3 regions of the Kluyvera huaxiensis genome follow, and region 3 is predicted to be linked to each of the others. Evidence: riboswitches for the same ligand, from Rfam matches in the RefSeq annotation. Region 3 holds a riboswitch; each other region holds the start of a gene.

Region 1 (7,182 bases), on a different contig from region 3:
GATCTTCCAGCGTAACAGAGAACAGACCATGCTACAGGCTCACTGCAAGCCTATCTTTAAGGCGATGGACTACATCAGCCAGAATCTCCATCTGAATCCAACGTTGAAAGACGTTGCGGATTCCGTCGCGCTTTCAAGCTTTCACTTTCACCGACTTTTTCGGACGCAGGTTGGTGAAACGGTTGCCGCGTTTACCCGACGACTGCGGATGGAAAGGGCCGCAGCATGGTTGCTGGCGTTCCCGCAGGAAGATATCACCGGACTGGCACTGCGGATTGGTTTTTCCAGTTCGCAAAACTTCGCCAAAGCGTTTCGTGCACATTTTGCGGAATCACCGGGAGAATTTCGCCGCCGTCACATTCTGGCAACAAATAGCAAGCCAGGAAACGTCGCCGCGGTAAAAAGCCCTTATTCTCATTTCGCTGACCCCGGCATCGGTCTGCTGGCTGCACAAATAACCCAGCTTCCTGCTCGTCGGGTTGCCTATATGCGAAGATTTGGCCCTTATGGCAAAGAGACTTGCCAGCAAACACATGGGGATCTGTTGGCCTCGTTGCCGGCGCTAACGCCGTCGCAGCCCGCAGGGACACTTTGTGTTTACTGGGACGCCCCGGAAATCACCTCCGCATCACGTTGCCGGACGGATGTCGCCGTTGAAATTGGCAGCACTGAAAAGACCGGAAGGGGTATCGCGGTACAGACATTGTTGGGAGGAACCTACGGTGTGTGCAAATTTGCGGTATTTGAAGAGCAGCTGGAGCAAGCATGGGATTGGGCATTTTCATGGATAGCCGCCCGTGGGTTTATTAAAAGTGATAAGCCTTGTTATGAGTATTATTATAATGAAACTGATGTCTCACGAAATTATTATGTCTTTGATATCTGTATTCCTTTGCAGACAACACCGGAAGAATAATGCTTAAACAAAATAATAAATGAGTTTATTCGCAACGCAACGGAGTTAATAATGAAATTCTCTAGGCTTTTTCTGGTGTGCGCACTGGCTGCTACCTCTTTATCTGTTTTAGCGCAGCAGGAAACTACCACGCTTATTTATGGCGGAGAAATTTACAGCGCCGATCCCGGTAATCCCCACCCGCAATCTATTGCCATTAAGGGGAGTAAAATCATCGCTGTCGGTAACTATCATGATGTACTGGCTCAGGTGGGACAGGATGCGACGCACCTGGATCTGAAGGGGAAGTATCTACTACCCGGCCTCATTGATAGCCATGCTCACGTGGCCTATGCCGGATTCCAGACGGTGACGCTGGCTTTCCCGGATGGCATGAAAGATATCACCGCGATTGAGAAATTTGTTGCTGACAATAAAAATAATAGCCAAAGAGATCTCAATGGCGTGCAGTTTTACAGTAATCTCAACCTGGATTACTGGAATAATATTTCTTTGCTGTCCGCAGTATTTAATGCCGATGAATATAAAGATATCCCGGTTGTATTAGCTGGCTCTGATGCGCATACCGGTTGGGCCAATCAGGCTATGCTCCGAAAAGCAAATTTAACGGATGATATGCTGGGCACCGCCGAACCGGGTATTAAAGCAGGAGTCGGATTAACGGCGAGTGGTAAAATTAACGGTTTTGTCGCTGAAGGCGCGTGGGATTATGTACTCAACGCGATTCCCCCTGTGGATGATAATAAAATCGCACAGGGCATCCTCGCTGGGACCCAGGAGATGAATCGCTTTGGTATCACTGCGTGGATGGATCCCATCAGCAATGTCCGTCCGTTGGCACCGGTGTTTAATGCGCATCCCGGGCGTCACGATGAAGGATTATTGCCGGCTTACACGACTCTCGCCGAAAAGGGCAAACTTAATGGCCATGTGACCGCACTGGCACTGGTGAATATCCACTCTACGCCAGCGGCGATTGACGATGTGGTTGCTCTGCGGGATAAATTCTCCCACACGCCGGATGTGCGACTCGGCGGGATCAAGATTTTCCAGGATGGGGTGATTGAGTATCCGGCGCAGACGGCGAAATTGAGCGAAGCTTATCTTAATCGACCGGGTTACAGCGGTGATAACACGCTGGATAAAAGACAATATTGCCAACTGATTGCTAAAGCGGATGCGGAACATTTGATTGCGCACTTTCATGCTATTGGCGACCGTGCCGTATCGGAAGCGCTCGATGGCATAGCCTGCGCTCGTCAGCAAAATGGCGAGAGTGGCGTCATGCACAGCATCACTCATCTGGAAGTGGTGGGCCCGCAAAGTCTACCCCGATTCCAGCAACTGAATGTTGCGGCATCCATGCAACTGTTGTGGGCTGGGAAAGACGTGGCGTCTACAACGTTGATTGACGGCAAAGTACCGGCCCCATTGCTCAAACACCTGTACCCGGCGGGCGATTTATACCGCCATCATGCGCTGATTGCCGGGGCCAGCGATTGGCCCGTCTCCAGCCCAAACCCCTTGCTGGCAATTTATACGGCGGTAACGCGAATGGGTGAAATGGGGGAGTTGCCGCCGGCCAGCGAGAAAATGCATCGCGAAGCCATGCTGCAGGCGTACACCTTGAATGCGGCCAAAGTCATTGGGCGGGACAAAGAGATTGGTTCGATTGAAGCCGGAAAAAGCGCAGACTTTGCGGTATTTGATCGTAATCTGGAAAACGTCAGCATTGAGAAACTGCGGGATGCCAAAGTTGTGTGGACGATGTTTGAAGGTAAACAAGTTTACCCAGCTCAATAAAGGAAAACATTAGCCATGATAATTATCAGGTCTTCATTTGGGGGCCTGATGATTGATCGTGTTTTCTATTTCGGTCTCAAAAGTGTGCGGTACTAAAATAGGGGGATTGACATTGCCAGCCGTATTCTTTTGGTCAGGAATGAACAATAGACTTGCTCTTGAAATAATTTTCGGTTGATTAGCGATGGCGCGGTGTTTGTCGGAGATGGCTGTTATCCGGCTCTTCGCGGATAGTGGCCTTCGATATTTCTTCATTTATCGCCTCCTCTAAATGACTCTTTTCATTGTATAGTGGCCTGAACCTGTACTATCTTTAACCATGAGTGCAGGGCGTAGTAGCGCTAATGGGCGACAGATAACTATCGTAAACATAGTTGTACTTATTCTTATATTCAGGCCATTAATTTCTCTATGGAATCGAATTCTCACGCGCCGTTGAGCAGTTTTATCGATCTCATGCTGGATGCTGTTTTTGCCGTTGATGCTCATGCCAATATCGTTTTTGCGAGTGCGTCATGCGAACGTATTTTTGGCTATACGCCGAAAGAAATGATTGGCAAAAACATGTTTGACATGATGCTACCGGAAGATCGGGAAATAACCCGAAACTCGGTGGTGGCCGTCATGTCGGGTAATCCTCAGTTTCATTTTGAGAACCGTTACGTTCATAAGCATGGGCACGTGGTGAATATCATGTGGTCTGCACGTTGGTCAGAGGCCGATCAGTTGCGTATCGGCGTGGCTCGCGATGTCACCGAGCGTAAACGATCCGAATCATTACAGTCCGCGCTTTATTCCATTTCCGAAGCTGCGCATACCGCTGAGGATTTACTCAAGCTATTCCAGCGTATTCATGAGATTGTCGGCACGCTGCTGCCCGCCGATAACTTTTCGGTCACGCTCTACGACGATGAAACGGCTCAACTGAGCTTCCCCTATCACGTGGATGAGTTTCTGGAGACACCCGATCCTTTCACCTTGATCCCCGGAACGTTGTATGCCGAGGTGATTCATACCGGCCAACCGCTGCTGCTCACGCCAGAGACCACGGCTGCTCGCCTGGAAGAACTGCACATCTCCTTTGGTATGAATCCGCTATGCTGGCTGGGCGTTCCGCTTAAGTCGCATAAAGGCACGATTGGTGTCCTGATGGTCAAAAGCTACCCGGGCGGGGTGTGCTACAACGAGCGGGATCAGGAGCTACTGCAATTTGTGTCGACACAAATCGCGACGGTCATTGAGCGTCAGCAGATGCAGGCTCGGTTGCAGCATATGGCGCAGTACGATCAACTCACCGATCTGCCAAACCGTAGCTTATTGCACGACCGCCTGAAATCCGCGCTTTCGACCGCTCGCGGCGAGCACGGTCAATTATCCTTGCTGTACATTGATCTCGACAAATTTAAACAGGTCAACGATACGCTGGGTCATGGTATTGGGGATCTGCTGCTGCAAGAGACCGCCTTGCGTCTCAAATCTTGTGTGCGCGAATCGGATACCGTTGCCCGTGTCGGTGGCGATGAGTTTGTGATTTTGATTCAGGGGACGTTACTACCCCAATTTTCGGCCCTGGTGGCGGAAAAGATTGCCGATGCCTTCAATGCGCCATTTATTCTTGATGGCCACCGTTTGACCATCATGCCCAGCATCGGGATCGCACTTTATCCGCAACACGGTAGCGACGAGCGCCAGCTTGTCGAATATGCCGACAAAGCTATGTATTTAGCCAAAAATGGCAAGCGGTAATCGATGGTTTATCAGCGGCACCGGTAGCCTTTAGCGCTTGTCTGCCGGGCTTGCTGCTGGCATTATCCTCATTACGATTAACGGAAGGTTAATCGTAATCAATTGATTTTGATTTGAATGACTCGGGGTGCCCCATCAATGATGGGCTGAGAAATACCCGTACCACCTGATCTGGATAATGCCAGCGTAGGGAAGTCAGAGACCGACTGGTCATTGCTTCTTCGCGTTATGGCAGGAGCAAACCATGCAAGCCGACCTGCTTAGTCCCGCGCAACGAATCCGCGTTGCACACCTTCTTCATCAACACGCCCCCCTTGTCCACTGTATGACCAATGACGTCGTGCAGACCTTTACTGCCAACGTGCTGTTAGCGCTGGGCGCATCGCCCGCTATGGTGATTGATGCCGGTGAGGCCGCGCAGTTTTCCGCCATTGCCAGCTCGCTGTTGGTAAACGTGGGAACCTTAACCCAGCCGCGCGCGCAGGCGATGCGGGCAGCCGTTGAAAGCGCCAATCGTAGCGCTACGCCGTGGGCGCTCGATCCAGTAGCGGTCGGGGCGTTGAGTCTGCGCAGCGATTTTTGCCGCGAGCTATTGCTTTTGCATCCGGCGGCCATTCGCGGCAACGCTTCGGAAATCATGGCCCTGGCAGGGCTGAGTTCCGGCGGACGCGGTGTGGATACCACCGATACCGCCGCCGCCGCGCTTCCCGTCGCACAGTCTCTGGCGCGAGAAAGCGGGGCGATTGTGGTCGTGACGGGGGAAGTTGATTACATCACCGATGGTCAGCGCACGCTGGCAGCCCAGGGCGGCGATCCGCTAATGACGCGAGTTGTCGGCACAGGTTGCGCGCTGTCGGCGGTGGTTGCGGCATGCTGCGCCTTGCCGGGCGACCGGCTGGAAAACGTTGCTGGCGCCTGCGCGCTGATGAAATACGCCGGACAACAGGCGGCGAACGGCCGTGGGCCGGGGAGCTTTGTTCCCGCGTTCCTTGATGCGCTGTATGCCATAAATGAGGAGACAGCCGTATGAAACGGATTAATGCATTGACCATTGCCGGAACCGATCCCAGCGGCGGCGCGGGCATTCAGGCGGATCTGAAAACCTTCTCCGCGCTGGGCGCATACGGCTGTTCGGTAGTCACCGCGCTGGTGGCACAGAATACGCGCGGCGTGCAGTCGGTCTACCGTATTGAGCCCGATTTTGTTGCCGCCCAGCTCGACTCGGTATTCAGCGATGTGCGCATCGATACCACCAAAATCGGCATGCTGGCGGAGACCGATATCGTTGAGGCGGTAGCCGAGCGACTGGCGCGCTATCGCATTCAAAATGTGGTGCTGGATACGGTCATGCTGGCAAAAAGCGGCGACCCGCTTCTGTCTTCCTCGGCGGTGGAAACCCTGCGGCAGCGCCTGCTGCCACAGGTGTCGCTGATTACGCCAAACCTGCCGGAAGCGGCGGCATTGTTGGATGCGCCGCATGCGCGCAACGAACGCGAAATGCTCGAACAGGGGCGCGCGCTGCGGGCAATGGGCTGTGACGCGGTGCTGATGAAAGGCGGTCATCTGGACGACGCGCAAAGCCCGGACTGGCTGTTTACCGCTGAGGGCGAGATGCGCTTCACCGCGCAGCGAGTGGCAACTAAGAACACCCACGGCACCGGCTGCACGCTGTCGGCGGCGCTGGCGGCGTTAAGGCCACGGCATAATAGCTGGCAAGAGACGGTGCCGGTGGCCAAAGCCTGGCTGTCGCAGGCTCTGGCGCAGGCCGACTCGCTAGAGGTAGGCGAAGGTATTGGTCCGGTACACCATTTCCACGAGTGGTGGTAGTTTTCGCGCCGTTCGCCACCTATACTGGCTCAGGACTTATTGCCAGGAAATGATAAATGGAACAAGCGCATACCCGGCTAATCACGCAACTTAATGAGCGTATCGCAGCGGCGGATAACACGCCGCTGTATCTTAAATTTGCCGAAACGGTGAAGAATGCGGTGCGCAGCGGTGTGCTGGAGCATGGCAATATTCTGCCCGGCGAGCGTGATTTGAGCCAGCTGACGGGAGTGTCCCGCATTACCGTGCGTAAAGCGATGCAGACGCTGGAAGACGAGGGTGTGGTCACGCGTGCTCGTGGTTATGGAACGCAAATCAATAATATTTTTGAATATTCATTGAAAGAGGCGCGCGGTTTTTCCCAGCAGGTGGTGCTGCGCGGCAAAAAGCCGAATACCTTATGGGTGAACAAACGGATTGTTGCCTGTCCGGATGACGTCGCAACGCAGTTAGTGGTTGAGCCGCGTAGTGACGTCTTTTTGCTTAAGCGCATTCGCTATGTGGATGATGAAGCGGTCTCCATTGAAGAGTCCTGGGTGCCAGCACACTTAATTGATGACGCGGACGCAATTGGCGTGTCCCTTTATGACTATTTCCGCAGTCGGCATATTTTCCCTCAGAGAACGCGCTCCCGCGTCAGCGCGCGGATGCCGGATACCGAATTTCAGTCGCACATTAAGATGGATGAAAAAATACCGGTGTTGGTGATTAAACAGGTGGCGCTTGACCAACAGCAGCGGCCGATTGAGTACAGCATCAGCCACTGCCGCAGTGATTTATATGTCTTTGTGTGTGAGGAGTAATTCTTCGCGTGTCGGGCTACAGTCGCCGCCACGATGACCGACAACCCACGATGCGACGGCATTACCCAGCAGCACGGATTCACCCAG
Region 2 (7,182 bases), on a different contig from region 3:
GCGTTCACACAGGCAAGCCATAAAGGTGACGTGCTGCCAGCTTTCCAGCTTCTCCAGACGCAGGTGAATCGGGTTTTGTAACATGATGAGTTCTCAAATACGGAAATTAACCGCAGTTTACCTGATATGGGGCATTTTTGCTGCAAGGCGCGTAAATGCCGGGCGTTCCGATGCCACCGCGTCAGCCCAGCGCGTGGGCTCTGGCAGACGATAGCCATTCATGCAGCGCTGCACCCAGCCCAACGCGCTATCGACGCTGATGCGGTGGCCCGTTGAGATAAACAGCGGGTTGCAGCGTGCTTTACTGCGCCATACCCAGGCCAACTGCTCGCCTTTATCCATCAGCGGTGCCAGCGCGCCGGGTTCAGCCGTCAGCGGCTCAAATTGACCACACAGGCGCTTTTTCGCCACGCCAAGGGTGGGAACATCCGCCAGCAGGCCAAAATGGCTGGCCACGCCAAGACGACGCGGGTGAGAAATACCGTGGCCATCGACAAACAGCAGGTCAGGTTTTTGCGACAGCTGCTGCCATGCCGCCATCAGCGCCGGCGCTTCACGAAACGAAAGAAAACCGGGAATGTACGGCATGGTGGTGGCAATTCGCGCCACCTGATACTCGACCAGCTCCAGCGAAGGATACTTCAGCAGCACCATCGCCGCTCGCGTCACCTCGCCGCCCTGCTCAAATCCCACGTCGGCACCGCCGATAAGACGCGGCGGATCGATTAACAAACGATCCTCACGACAAATTGATGCCGCCAGCTCAAGCTGCTGCGCGCGCAGCGACGCGAGATCCATGCCTATTCCTTACCGGTGATACTGCGCCGACAGACGGTGTACCGCCTCCACGAAGACGCCCGCGTGTTCCGGCGGCACATCCTGATGGATGCCGTGACCGAGGTTAAAGACGTGGCCTTCACCCTCACCAAAACCAGCAAGGATCGTCGCCACTTCTTCTTCAATACGTGGACCCGGCGCATAGAGCATGGACGGATCCATGTTGCCCTGCAGCGCAACCTTATGGCCCACGCGGCGGCGCGCATCGGCGATATCGGTGGTCCAGTCAAGGCCCAGCGCATCGCAGCCGGTTTCGGCCATCGCTTCCAGCCACTGTCCTCCGCCTTTGGTAAACAGCGTCACCGGCACGCGGCGGCCATCATTTTCACGCAGCAAACCATCAACGATTTTATGCATGTAATAGAGCGAGAACTGCTGATAATCGCGCCCCGTCAGCACGCCGCCCCAGGTATCGAAAATCATCACCGACTGCGCTCCAGCTTTAATCTGGGCGTTCAGGTACAACGTGACGCTTTTGGCCAGCTTATCCAGCAGCAGATGCAGCGTCTTCGGATCGGCATACATCATCTTTTTAATCACGGTAAAGGCTTTACTGCTGCCGCCTTCCACCATGTAGGTCGCCAGCGTCCACGGGCTACCGGAGAAGCCAATCAGTGGGACTTCGCCTTTGAGCTCACGGCGAATGGTACGCACCGCATTCATGACGTAGCCCAGCTCGCCTTCCGGATCCGGAATCGGCAGCTTTTCGACATCGGCTTTGCTGGTAATTGGCGAGGTAAAGCGTGGGCCTTCCCCGGTTTCGAAATAGAGCCCCAGCCCCATCGCATCGGGGATGGTCAGGATATCCGAGAACAGGATCGCCGCATCAAGCGGGTAGCGGCGCAGCGGCTGCAGCGTCACTTCACAAGCCAGCTCGGCGTTTTTGCACAGCGACATAAAATCGCCAGCCTGCGCGCGGGTGGCTTTGTACTCCGGCAAATAGCGGCCTGCCTGGCGCATCATCCACACCGGAGTCACATCAACGGGCTGGCGCAGCAGCGCACGCAGATAACGATCGTTCTTGAGTTCGGTCATTTTACATTCCTTTAGCGTTGATGCGCTCAGTGTATACACAAAACCATTCAAAGTGGATCAAGGCGGCAAATGAATGAATCCCCAGGAGCTTACTGAAGTAAGTAACTGGGGTGAATGAATGCAGCCAACAAAGAGCCAATTTGAATGATGAAGTGTCATGTCACTCGTATTCAGCCCGACACATTGCCACGGTATCTTCTATCAGCCGACGCGCGACGGTGCCCGGCGGTGGAAGCAGCGGTAAATCATCGTAGCGATACCAGTTGGCGTTCAGCAGCTCTTTCGGGTCGATAACAATCTCACCGCTGTCGTACTCCGCCATGTAGGCGGTCATCAGCGACTGTGGGAACGGCCAGGGTTGAGAGGTCACGTAGCGTAGATTTTTTACCTTAATGCCGCTTTCTTCCATGACTTCGCGCGCCACCGCCTGCTCCAGCGTCTCGCCGACTTCCACAAAGCCCGCTAACACGGTATGCACACCGTTACGGTGACGAACGTGCTGGGCAAGGAGAATGGAATCATCGCGGCGAATGGCGACAATAATGCAGGGAGCAATTTGCGGGTAGTAGCGTTCGCGGCAGTGACTACAGAGCATCGCCCATTCGGTTTTGCTCGGATGCATGGTGTGGCCACAGTAGCCGCAGAATTTGTGCGAGCGATAAAACTCCGTCAGCTGCACGCCGCGCCCGGCAAGCTGGAACAGGCCGACGTCCTGATCGAGCACCTGGCGCACCGATCCCATATCATGGCGGCGCGATTGTTGAACCAGCCACACCGGGGATCCTTCCCATTCACCAATCTGCAGCGCGCGCTGCCCCACAAGATCGAAATTTACCGCTTCGCCATGTGGTATTTCGCCACCGGGCAACCATAATTTTTGTTCGTGGCTGACTATCCACCAGCCGCGATCCAATTTTTCAATTATACGATCCATATCTCTTGCGCAACCTTTGCTTCACAGGCATGTTATTAACATTATTATTACATTTTGACGTGAGCAGATTTTAATCTTAACGATGCGGGGGTCAACCTATGCTAAACCAGTTAGAGAGCCTGACAGAGCGTGTAAAAGGACACCATAGACTGGTCGACCGCTGGCTGAATATTCGTAAGCACCTGCTCGTGGCTTACTACAATCTGGTTGGCCTTAAGCCTGGCAAAGAATCGTTCATGCGTCTTAACGAAAAAGCGCTCGATGATTTTTGCCAGCGTCTGGTCGACTACCTTTCTGCCGGTCATTTCAGTATTTATGAACGTATTATCCATAAAATGGAAGGCGACAGTCCGCTTTTAAACGCGACGAAGATTTGGCCACAGCTGGACGCCAACACGCAGCTGATTATGGATTTCTACGACTCCACTCTGGAAAACGCCATCGATCAGGATAACTGCTATGAGTTTCAGCAGGCGCTGTCCGACATCGGCGAGGCGCTGGAAGCCCGCTTCCGGCTGGAAGACAAATTGATAATGCTGGCTTTTGAAACGCTCGAGCAGGGTGAATTAAAACGGCCGGCTTGAGATTTGCGGCATTAACGAGTAGTTTACATTCATTACCTCTCATCTGAGGTTACTTCTTGTCGGAGTGCCCAGTGCGCAAGCACGGGCTGAGACCGTTAATTCGGGATCCGCGGAACCTGATCAGGTTAAGACCTGCGAAGGGAACAAGAGTCGTGCCGATTACACAAAATCATTCAAGTTGCATCAAGGCAGCAACTGAGAGAATCCTCAGGAGCTTACTAAAGTAAGTAACTGGGGTGAACGAAGGCAGCCAACGCAGCGGCAGCCTGAATGATAAAGTGTAATCATCTCTTGCTTCATCCGTCGTCTGACAAGCCACTCCTTACTTTTTTTGGAATGAGCTATGTCTGCCACAACTAAACCATCCCGTCGCGAACAGCGCGCCCAGGCCCAACACTTTATCGATACGCTGGAAGGCACCGCTTTCCCGAACTCAAAACGCATTTACATTACCGGCTCGCAGCCGGATATCCGTATTCCCATGCGCGAAATCCAGCTCAGCCCGACGCTGATTGGCGGATCAAAAGACAATCCGCAGTTTGAAGAAAACGAAGCCGTTCCGGTCTACGATACCTCCGGCCCGTATGGCGATCCGGACGTGGCGATTAATGTTCAAAAAGGTCTGGCCAAGCTGCGCCAGCCGTGGATTTCCGCACGTAACGACAGCGAAGAGTTAAACGACCGCAGCTCGGCCTACACCAAAGAGCGCCTGGCCGACGACGGCCTGGATGAACTGCGTTTTACCGGTTTACTGACGCCAAAACGCGCCAAAGCAGGCCAGCGCGTGACTCAGTTGCACTACGCCCGTCAGGGGATTGTTACCCCGGAGATGGAGTTCATTGCCGTGCGCGAAAACATGGGCCGCGAGCGCATCCGCAGCGAGGTGTTACGCCACCAGCATCCGGGGATGAGTTTTGGCGCACGCCTGCCGGAAAACATCACCGCAGAATTTGTCCGCGATGAAGTCGCCGCCGGGCGCGCGATTATTCCTGCCAACATCAACCACCCGGAATCGGAACCGATGATCATCGGCCGTAACTTCCTGGTGAAAGTGAATGCCAACATTGGCAACTCCGCCGTGACCTCTTCGATCGAGGAAGAAGTTGAAAAACTGGTGTGGTCTACGCGCTGGGGTGCGGATACGGTGATGGATCTCTCAACCGGACGCTATATTCACGAAACCCGCGAATGGATCCTGCGGAACAGCCCGGTACCGATCGGTACGGTGCCGATCTATCAGGCGCTGGAGAAGGTGAACGGGATCGCCGAAGATCTCACCTGGGAAGCCTTCCGCGATACCCTGCTGGAGCAGGCCGAACAGGGTGTAGACTACTTCACCATCCACGCGGGCGTGCTGCTACGCTACGTGCCGATGACCGCCAAACGTCTGACCGGCATTGTCTCACGCGGCGGTTCTATCATGGCGAAGTGGTGCCTCTCTCACCACAAAGAGAACTTCCTCTTTGAACACTTCCGCGAAATCTGCGAAATCTGCGCTGCCTACGACGTTTCTCTGTCGCTGGGCGATGGCCTGCGTCCGGGCTCCATTCAGGATGCCAATGACGAAGCGCAATTCTCCGAGCTGCATACGTTGGGCGAGCTGACCAAAATCGCCTGGGAATATGACGTACAGGTGATGATTGAAGGTCCGGGACATGTGCCGATGCAGATGATCCAGCGCAACATGACCGAAGAGCTGGAACACTGCCACGAAGCGCCGTTCTATACCCTCGGGCCGTTGACTACCGATATCGCACCCGGTTACGACCACTTCACCTCCGGTATCGGCGCGGCGATGATTGGCTGGTTCGGCTGTGCGATGCTGTGCTACGTCACGCCAAAAGAACACCTCGGACTGCCGAACAAAGAAGACGTGAAACAAGGGCTGATTACCTACAAGATCGCCGCCCACGCCGCCGATCTGGCCAAAGGCCATCCGGGTGCACAGATCCGCGATAACGCCATGTCGAAAGCGCGCTTCGAATTCCGCTGGGAAGATCAGTTCAACCTGGCGCTCGACCCGTTCACCGCCCGTGCTTACCACGATGAAACGCTGCCGCAGGAGTCAGGCAAAGTTGCCCACTTCTGCTCCATGTGCGGGCCGAAATTCTGCTCGATGAAAATCAGTCAGGAAGTCCGTGACTACGCGGCGGCGCAAACTATTGAGGTTGGGATGGCGGATATGTCAGAAAACTTCCGCGCCAAAGGCGGTGAAATCTACCTCAAAAAAGAGGAGGCGTAATGTACCAGCCTGATTTCCCTACCGTACCGTTTCGCCTCGGGCTTTACCCGGTAGTCGATAGCGTAGAGTGGATTGAACGCCTGTTAGTAGCCGGTGTGCGCACCATTCAGCTACGCATCAAAGATAAGCGCGATGCAGAGGTAGAAGCCGACGTTGTGGCCGCCATTGAACTGGGGCGTCGTTACGACGCCCGCCTGTTCATCAACGATTACTGGCAACTGGCGATAAAGCACAATGCTTACGGCGTGCATCTGGGCCAGGAAGATCTCGAAACGACCGATCTGAAGGCTATCCAGGCAGCAGGGCTACGCCTCGGGGTATCAACTCACGATGATATGGAAATTGACGTAGCGCTGGCCGCCCGTCCGTCCTACATCGCATTGGGCCACGTCTTCCCGACGCAAACCAAGCAGATGCCCTCCGCCCCACAGGGCCTGACGCAGCTGGCGAGCCACATCGAACGACTGGCAGATTACCCGACCGTCGCCATTGGAGGCATCAGTCTTGAGCGCGCCTCGGCGGTGCTGGCGACCGGTGTCGGCAGCATTGCCGTCGTCAGCGCTATCACTCAGGCGGCGGACTGGCGCAGCGCCACCGCGCAGTTGCTTGAATTAGCAGGAGTCGGTGATGAATGACCGCGATTTTATGCGCTACAGCCGCCAGATATTGCTGGGTGATATTGCGATAGAAGGCCAACAAAAGCTGCTCGGTAGCCACGTGTTGATCGTCGGCTTAGGTGGTTTAGGTTGCCCGGCAGCGCTCTATCTCGCCGCAGCGGGCGTCGGCACGCTGATGCTGGCCGACGATGACGATGTTCATCTGAGCAACCTGCAGCGGCAGATCCTGTTTACTACCGACGACGTAGCGCGTCCTAAAGCGCAGGCCACCCAACAAAGATTGTCGCGGCTCAACCCTGATATCGAACTGCTCACGCTACAGCAACGTTTAACCGGCGACGCGCTGCGTCACGCGGTGGCACAAGCGGATGTCGTGCTGGACTGCACCGACAACATGGCGACCCGTCAGGAAATTAACGCCGCCTGCGTGGCGCTGAGTACACCGCTGGTCACCGCCAGCGCAGTAGGTTTTGGCGGCCAGTTGATGGTGCTCACGCCACCGTGGGAACAGGGCTGCTACCGCTGCCTGTGGCCGGACGATATCGAGCCGGAACGCAACTGCCGCACCGCCGGTATTATTGGCCCGGTCGTCGGCATTATGGGGACGTTACAGGCGCTGGAAGCCCTAAAACTCCTCAGCGGCATTGAAACGCCTAGTGGGGAATTGCGCCTGTTTGATGGCAAAACCAGCCAATGGCGTAGCCTCGCGCTGCGTCGTGCCATCGGCTGCCCGGTATGCGGAGGGCAACATGCAGATTCAGTTCAATGACGAATCCCTACAGTGCGCCGAAGGGCAAAGCGTCAACGCGCTGCTGGCCCAGCTTAATCAGCTTAAACCGGGGACCGCGCTGGCGCTGAATCAACGGATCCTGCCGCGCGAGCAGTGGGAACAGCAAATCGTGCAGGAAGGCGACCAGATCCTGCTTTTTCAGG
Region 3 (7,182 bases):
GAAATACTATTGGTAAACAGCGTGGTCGCCGCCCCTGCACGTCCCGGCATCAAATCCTGGAACCACAGCATACCAATCCCGGCGACGATACCGATAAACACGGCGTTGAATAGCTGCAATACCAGCAGCGACGTGTGGCTGTGGAAAAAGATAAGCCCCACATAGAACAGAACCCCCGCCGCGACCGCCGTGACCATCATCCGCCGCTTGCCAAAGCGCTTCACGTAGTAGCCCGCAAGGATCATTGCCGGAATTTCTAATCCGGCGGCGGTGCCCATCAGGATCCCCGCCAGACTATCAGGTAGCCCGAGATCGCTGCTGATCCACAGCGGCATATCGATGATATACATGGTGTTGCAGGTCCACATCAACGTCGAGGCGATAAACAGCATGCGGACGTTGCTATCTTTCCAGCCGCTGACCGGATTCTGCTCCGCGTCAGCGGGTTGCTCGACTCGCGCCACCGAAGGCAACGTCAGGGCAATCAGGGCGAGGCTCACGGCAAAAATGCCGGCGGCGATAGAGAACATAGTGGTAAAGCCGTAGTTCAGCGCCAGCATAAAGGCCAGCGGCGGGCCAATGACCCACGCCAGCGAGAGCTGCGCACGCATCACCGAGCTGAACATCACCACTTCACGCGCCGAACTGTCGGCATATTCGCGCGCCAGCGCAAACAGCTGCGGCATGGCGGCGTTGGCAATCGAGGCCAGCAGCACACCGCAGGTAATCAGCGTCAGATAATGGCGATTGAAGGCGAACAATAGCGCGTTGCCTACCGCCATCAGACAGCAGAACATGATGAGCTTACGCCTGTCTCCCCGGCTATCGGATCGCTTTGCCAGCGCAAGGCTAACCACGATCCCGGCGACCGCGTTGACGGTGTAGAACAGGCCAACCCAGAACGGCTGCACGCCGACCTCACGGCTGAGATACAGGCTCAACGTCGGCGCCTGCAGCGCTCCCGCAATCCCCATCATAAACGCCACCATCATAAAGGCGGCATACACACCGTTGAGACGTCGTCCCATCGTCATTAACCAGAGCATCAGAAATCCTTTGTGCACACGAAAGAATAAAAAAAAGCCAGCAGATGATACCTGCTGGCAAATACTCAGTCACACATGATTAGGCGAATTAATGCTCAGAGGTCGGGTTCGTAACTTCCCATTGCATCAGAGCGTTCAGCACTTCAAGCCGCTGCGCGGTTGCCTGACGGGCCAGCCAGGAAACATTTTTGGTAGCAGAAAAATAACGCTGGTAGAACTGATACATAGTGACCTCCTCATCTACCCTATGGATTTCGAGTTGCTGGAAAACCGCAAGCCTGTTAGCCCCCATTCACATACCACGATGTGGTCGGGACGAGCAGGCGCAGCCAATGTATCTGCAACTTGAAAGACGACGGGTAGACACCTCCTCGCTTCATCGAAAGCTATTATTGGCTTAATATAGGGATTAATAAATTGCTGAGTTTTTAGCGGGAGTTCCTCTTTTATGCCTTCAGGTCGACTGCAACAACAATTCATCCGCTTATGGCAGTGCTGCGAAGGGAAATCGCAGGAAACCACGCTGAATAATCTGGCCGAACTGCTGAGCTGTTCCCGCCGCCATATGCGTACCTTATTGAACACGATGGAGGCGCGCGGCTGGCTCACCTGGGAGGCGGAAGTCGGGCGCGGCAAGCGCTCCAGGCTCACCTTCCTCTACACCGGGCTGGCATTGCAGCAGCAACGCGCGGAGGATCTGCTGGAGCAAGACCGGATCGATCAGCTGGTACAACTGGTTGGCGATAAAGCGGCGGTACGCCAGATGCTGGTGTCGCATTTAGGCCGCAGTTTCCGTCAGGGGCGGCATATCTTACGCGTGCTTTACTACCGCCCGATGCACAATTTACTGCCCGGAACGGCACTACGACGCTCGGAAACCCACATTGCACGGCAAATATTTAGCGCGTTGACCCGGGTAAATGAGGCAAATGGGGAACTGGAAGCCGATATTGCGCACCATTGGCAGGCTATTTCCTCATTACACTGGCGGTTTTATTTGCGTCCTGGCATTCATTTCCATCACGGACGCGAACTGGAGATGGACGACGTCATCGCTTCGCTGCACCGCAGCATGACGCTGCCGCTGTTCTCCAATATTGCGCGCATCGACTCCCCGACCGCGTGGACGCTGGATGTGCATCTGCATGAGCCCGACCGCTGGCTGCCTTTGTTGTTAGGCCAGGTATCGGCAATGATCCTGCCGCGCGAGTGGCAATCGCTGCCCGATTTCTCCCGCATACCGGTCGGTACCGGCCCGTATGCAGTGGCACGCAACAACCTGAACCAGCTTAAGATCCACGCCTTTGATGACTACTTTGGCTTCCGTGCTTTAATTGATGAAGTTAACGTCTGGGTGCTACCGGAAATTGGGGAAGAGAATAACTGCGGTCTGACGCTCCAGGGCACCACGCAGAGCGAAAAAGCGATCGAGAGCCGGCTGGAAGAAGGCTGCTACTACCTGTTATTCGATGCCCGCAGCCCACGTGGTAGCAATCCGGCGGTGCGTCAGTGGCTGAGCCACATATTTCACCCCAACAATCTTCTCTACCACGCGGGCGATCAGCACCAAAGCCACTGGTTTCCAGCCTATGGACTGCTGCCGCGCTGGCACCATGCGCGCAGTCAAGCCTGCGAGAAACCGGCCGGACTGGAGTCAGTCACCCTGACCTATTACCGGGAGCACGTCGAACACAAAATCATCGGCCTCATCATGCAGCAGCTGCTGGCGGAACATCAGGTCACGCTGAACATTCAGGAAGTGGAATACGACGAATGGCATCGGGGCGAGGTGGTGAGCGATATCTGGCTTAACAGCGCCAACTTCACCTTGCCGCTGGATTTCTCGTTATTTGCCTATCTGTATGAAGTACCGCTAATTCGCCACTGCATTCCCATCGACTGGGAGCAGGATGCGGCGCGCTGGCGGGCGGACGATCTCCCGCAGGCCGACTGGTGCCAGCAATTGCTGGCAAATCAGTGCGTAGTACCGCTAATTCACCACTGGCTGATGATCCAGGGGCAGCGCAGTATGCGCGGCGTGCGCATGAACACTTTAGGCTGGTTTGACTTTAAGTCGGCCTGGTTTGCTCCCCCGGATCCGTAGAACCGGATAGGATCGCGCTTAAGGCTTTTGATTTATTCACGTAATCATTACAATGTGCCGTTCTCAACGGGGTGCTAAAAAAGCATACACGAAATCATTTGAGTTGCATCAAGGCGGCGAACGAGTGCTGCCAGCAGCTCGAAGGATGAAGTGTATGGGCTGAGATAATACCCGTCGAACCTGATCCGGATAATCCCGGCGAAGGGATTTGAGGCTCACTCAAAATCCTTTGCCACCAATATACTAAAGGTGCAAAGTGTTCAAAAAATTACTCCCCCTGCTGGTGCTGGTTGCCGCTCCGGCCTTCGCTAAACCGGTCCTGACGGTTTATACCTATGACTCCTTTGCTGCCGATTGGGGCCCGGGTCCTGCGGTGAAAAAAGCCTTTGAAGCCGACTGTAACTGCGAACTGAAGTTCGTGGCGCTGGAAGATGGCGTGTCGCTGCTGAACCGTCTGCGAATGGAAGGCAAAAACAGCAAGGCCGACGTGGTGTTAGGGCTGGACAATAACCTGCTGCAGGCCGCTACCGACACCAAACTGTTTGCCAAAAGCAACGTTCCTGCCAGCGCGGTGAGCGTCCCGGGCGGCTGGACTAACGACACCTTCGTGCCGTTCGATTACGGCTACTTCGCCTTCGTCTACGATAAAAACAAGCTGAAAAACCCGCCTAAGAGCCTGAAAGAGCTGGTTGAAAGCGACCAGAAATGGCGCGTGATTTATCAGGACCCGCGCACCAGCACGCCGGGCTTAGGCCTGCTGCTGTGGATGCAAAAAGTCTACGGTGACAAAGCGCCGGAAGCCTGGCAGAAACTGGCAGCCAAAACCGTCACCGTCACCAAAGGCTGGAGCGAAGCCTACGGTCTGTTCCTGAAAGGGGAAAGCGACCTGGTGCTGAGCTACACCACCTCTCCGGCGTATCACATTATCGAAGAGAAGAAAGATAACTACGCGGCAGCGGCCTTTACCGAAGGACATTATCTGCAGGTGGAAGTGGCCGCGAAAACCGCCGCCAGCAAACAGCAGAAACTGGCAGACGAGTTCCTGAACTTTATGGTCTCCCCGGCGTTCCAGAACGCCATCCCGACCGGCAACTGGATGTATCCGGTTACCCAAGTCACGCTGCCCGAAGGCTTTAACAGCCTGGTGAAACCACAAACCGCGCTGGAGTTCACCCCGCAGCAGGTTGCAACCGAACGTCAAAACTGGATTAACGCATGGCTTCGCGCAGCCAGCCGCTAATTCCACGCTGGCTGTACCCAGGGCTCACGGCCACCGCGTTGATGGTGGCCGTCGCCCTGGCGGCGTTTCTAGCGCTGTGGCTCAACGCGCCAGAATTTTCGTGGTCGGCGCTGCTCAGTGATAGCTATCTCTGGCACGTGGTGCGCCTCTCCTTCTGGCAGGCGTTTCTTTCGGCGCTGCTGTCGGTTATCCCAGCCATTTTCCTCGCGCGGGCGCTGTATCGACGCCGCTTCCCAGGCCGACAGCTATTGCTGCGGTTGTGCGCGATGACGCTGATCCTACCGGTACTGGTTGCCGTGTTCGGCATTCTCAGCGTTTACGGGCGCCAGGGTTGGCTGGCGCAGCTTTACGCGTGGCTCGGCTGGCAGTGGAATTTCTCGCCCTACGGCCTACAGGGCATCCTACTGGCGCACGTGTTCTTTAATATGCCGATGGCAACCCGTCTGCTGCTGCAAGCCCTGGAGCAAATTCCCGGCGAGCAGCGTCAGCTTGCCGCCCAGCTAGGCATGCGCGGCTATCCGTTCTTTCGTTACGTCGAATGGCCGTGGATGCGGCGGCAAATTCTGCCCATCGCCACCCTGATTTTTATGCTCTGCTTCGCCAGCTTCGCCACCGTGCTGTCGCTGGGCGGCGGGCCTTCCGCCACCACCATTGAGCTAGCCATTTATCAGGCGCTGAACTTCGATTACGACCCCGCGCGCGCGGCGATGCTGGCGATCATTCAAATGACCTGCTGTCTGGCGCTGGTGCTGTTAAGCCAGCGCTTAAGCCGCGCCATTGCCGTCGGTAATACGCAGGTCCACGGCTGGCGCGATCCCGATGACCGCTGGCACAGTCGGATTAGCGACGCGCTGCTGATTTTTGTCACGCTGTTACTGCTGCTGCCACCGCTGCTGGCGGTGGTGTTTGACGGCATCAACGCCAGCCTGTGGCAGGTGCTACAACAGCCGATTTTATGGCAAGCCATTGGCACCTCGCTGCGTATCGCCCTCGCCGCTGGCGTGCTGTGCGTAATCCTCACCATGATGCTACTGTGGAGCAGCCGCGAACTGCGGGCGCGCAATCGACCGCTGGCCGGGCAGGCGATGGAGCTAAGCGGGATGTTGATTCTGGCGATGCCGGGGATCGTGCTGGCCACCGGCTTCTTTCTGCTGCTGAACAATACCGTTGGCCTGCCGGAATCTGCCGACGGCATCGTGATTTTCACCAACGCGCTGATGGCGGTGCCTTACGCCATCAAAGTGCTGGAAACCCCGATGCGCGACATTACCGCCCGCTACACGATTCTGTGCGAATCGCTGGGACTGGCGGGTTTTAACCGGCTACGCGTGGTCGAACTGCGGGCGCTGAAGCGGCCGCTGGCGCTGGCGCTGGCATTCGCCTGCGTCCTGTCGATTGGTGATTTCGGCGTCGTGGCGCTGTTCGGCAACGAGAATTTCCGCACGCTACCGTTCTATCTCTACCAGCAAATTGGCGCCTATCGCAGCCAGGACGGTGCGGTGACCGCGCTGATTCTGCTGCTGCTGTGCTTTGCCCTGTTTACCGTTATTGAAAAATTACCCGGACGCCATGCTAAAACTCAATGATGTCACCTGGCTGTATCAGCACCTGCCAATGCGCTTCACCACTTCGATCACGCAGGGCGAAAAGGTGGCGATCCTCGGCCCTAGCGGGGCGGGTAAATCCACGCTGCTCAATCTGATCGCCGGTTTTCTGCCGCCAGCCAGCGGGACGATTATGCTGGAAGGCCGCATCCATACGGATACCCCGCCATCTAAGCGACCGGTGTCGATGCTGTTTCAGGAAAATAATCTGTTTAGCCACCTGACGGTGCGTCAAAACATTGCGCTGGGAATGACGCCGCACCTAAAGCTCTCAGCCGATCAACAACGTAAATTGCAGGTTATTGCCGGACAGATGGGCCTTGAGGCCATGTTGGACAGGCTTCCCGGCGAGCTTTCTGGCGGCCAGCGTCAACGCGCGGCGCTGGCGCGCTGTCTGGTGCGGGAACAGCCGATTTTGCTGCTGGATGAGCCCTTTTCCGCACTCGACCCGGCGCTTCGTCAGGAGATGCTGCAATTGGTTGACGATGTCTGTCAGCGCCAGCAATTGACGTTACTGATGGTGTCACACAGCGTAGAAGATGCCGCGCGCATTGCCACGCGGGCGATGGTGATTGCCGATGGGCGCATCGCCTGGGACGGCGACACGCAGGAACTGTTAAGCGGTAACGCCAGCGCTTCCGCCCTGTTGGGCATCACCGCGTGATACCCGCCGGATAAGCCTATGCCTTATCCGGCGCTCCCCTCATTACAGCCCGACCACTTTGCGTAAAATATCGATATACACCGGCATCAGCGGGTGACGAATCACGCTTACCAACGCTACCAGCGCCACGCCTGTCACCAGCGGAGCCAGCAGCAGCAAGCGTTGACGCGGTAAAAATGCACTCAAACGATCCTGACTCTGACTGGCGCTACGCCACAAACGCCAGCACAACCAGCCGCCAACCCACAGTAACAGCGCCGCGGCCAACAGCAGCCATTTAAAGCTCGCACTATTTTCATCGGCGGGAATATCGATAGCCGCCCCGGCCAGAATACCCGGCAGGAAGTACAGCGGCGGCCACAGCACGCAGCCGATGATATTGGGGGTAATAAATTTGGCGACCGGTAGATCAAGCATCCCGGCGACCATCGGTACCAGCGGACGCGTAGGACCGACAAAGCGGCCAATCAGAATGGTAATCATGCTGTGCTGATGCAAAGCGTGCTCGGTTTTATCCAGCAGCG

What was found. A riboswitch is a leader RNA that binds a small molecule or an ion and turns the genes downstream of it on or off. The one in region 3 is predicted to bind thiamine pyrophosphate.
Region 1: linked by a shared signal. The riboswitch ahead of thiM (hydroxyethylthiazole kinase) and the one ahead of thiB (thiamine ABC transporter substrate binding subunit) in region 3 are both predicted to bind thiamine pyrophosphate.
Region 2: linked by a shared signal. The riboswitch ahead of thiC (phosphomethylpyrimidine synthase ThiC) and the one ahead of thiB (thiamine ABC transporter substrate binding subunit) in region 3 are both predicted to bind thiamine pyrophosphate.

Annotation. Positions count from the first base shown of each region.
Region 1 covers NZ_JBEFLV010000006.1:184,132-191,313, reverse strand. Annotated here, with positions in the region: gene ABOC97_RS08790 (AraC family transcriptional regulator) at 65-916, shown strand; gene ABOC97_RS08785 (amidohydrolase) at 968-2,719, shown strand; gene ABOC97_RS08780 (hypothetical protein) at 2,753-2,974, opposite strand; gene ABOC97_RS08775 (sensor domain-containing protein) at 3,131-4,465, shown strand; TPP riboswitch at 4,579-4,675, shown strand; gene thiM (hydroxyethylthiazole kinase) at 4,710-5,495, shown strand; gene thiD (bifunctional hydroxymethylpyrimidine kinase/phosphomethylpyrimidine kinase) at 5,492-6,292, shown strand; gene ABOC97_RS08760 (GntR family transcriptional regulator) at 6,349-7,095, shown strand; gene ABOC97_RS08755 (PfkB family carbohydrate kinase) at 7,069-7,182, opposite strand, start outside.
Region 2 covers NZ_JBEFLV010000031.1:8,458-15,639, forward strand. Annotated here, with positions in the region: gene ABOC97_RS22175 (YjaG family protein) at 1-84, opposite strand, end outside; gene nfi (deoxyribonuclease V) at 118-798, opposite strand; gene hemE (uroporphyrinogen decarboxylase) at 808-1,872, opposite strand; gene nudC (NAD(+) diphosphatase) at 2,033-2,806, opposite strand; gene rsd (sigma D regulator) at 2,905-3,390, shown strand; TPP riboswitch at 3,441-3,550, shown strand; gene thiC (phosphomethylpyrimidine synthase ThiC) at 3,734-5,632, shown strand; gene thiE (thiamine phosphate synthase) at 5,632-6,267, shown strand; gene thiF (thiazole biosynthesis adenylyltransferase ThiF) at 6,260-7,018, shown strand; gene thiS (sulfur carrier protein ThiS) at 6,999-7,182, shown strand, end outside.
Region 3 covers NZ_JBEFLV010000007.1:148,801-155,982, forward strand. Annotated here, with positions in the region: gene ABOC97_RS09675 (sugar efflux transporter) at 1-1,046, opposite strand, end outside; gene sgrT (glucose uptake inhibitor SgrT) at 1,135-1,272, opposite strand; gene sgrR (HTH-type transcriptional regulator SgrR) at 1,495-3,150, shown strand; TPP riboswitch at 3,208-3,375, shown strand; gene thiB (thiamine ABC transporter substrate binding subunit) at 3,407-4,390, shown strand; gene thiP (thiamine/thiamine pyrophosphate ABC transporter permease ThiP) at 4,366-5,976, shown strand; gene thiQ (thiamine ABC transporter ATP-binding protein ThiQ) at 5,960-6,658, shown strand; gene ABOC97_RS09705 (DedA family protein) at 6,701-7,182, opposite strand, start outside.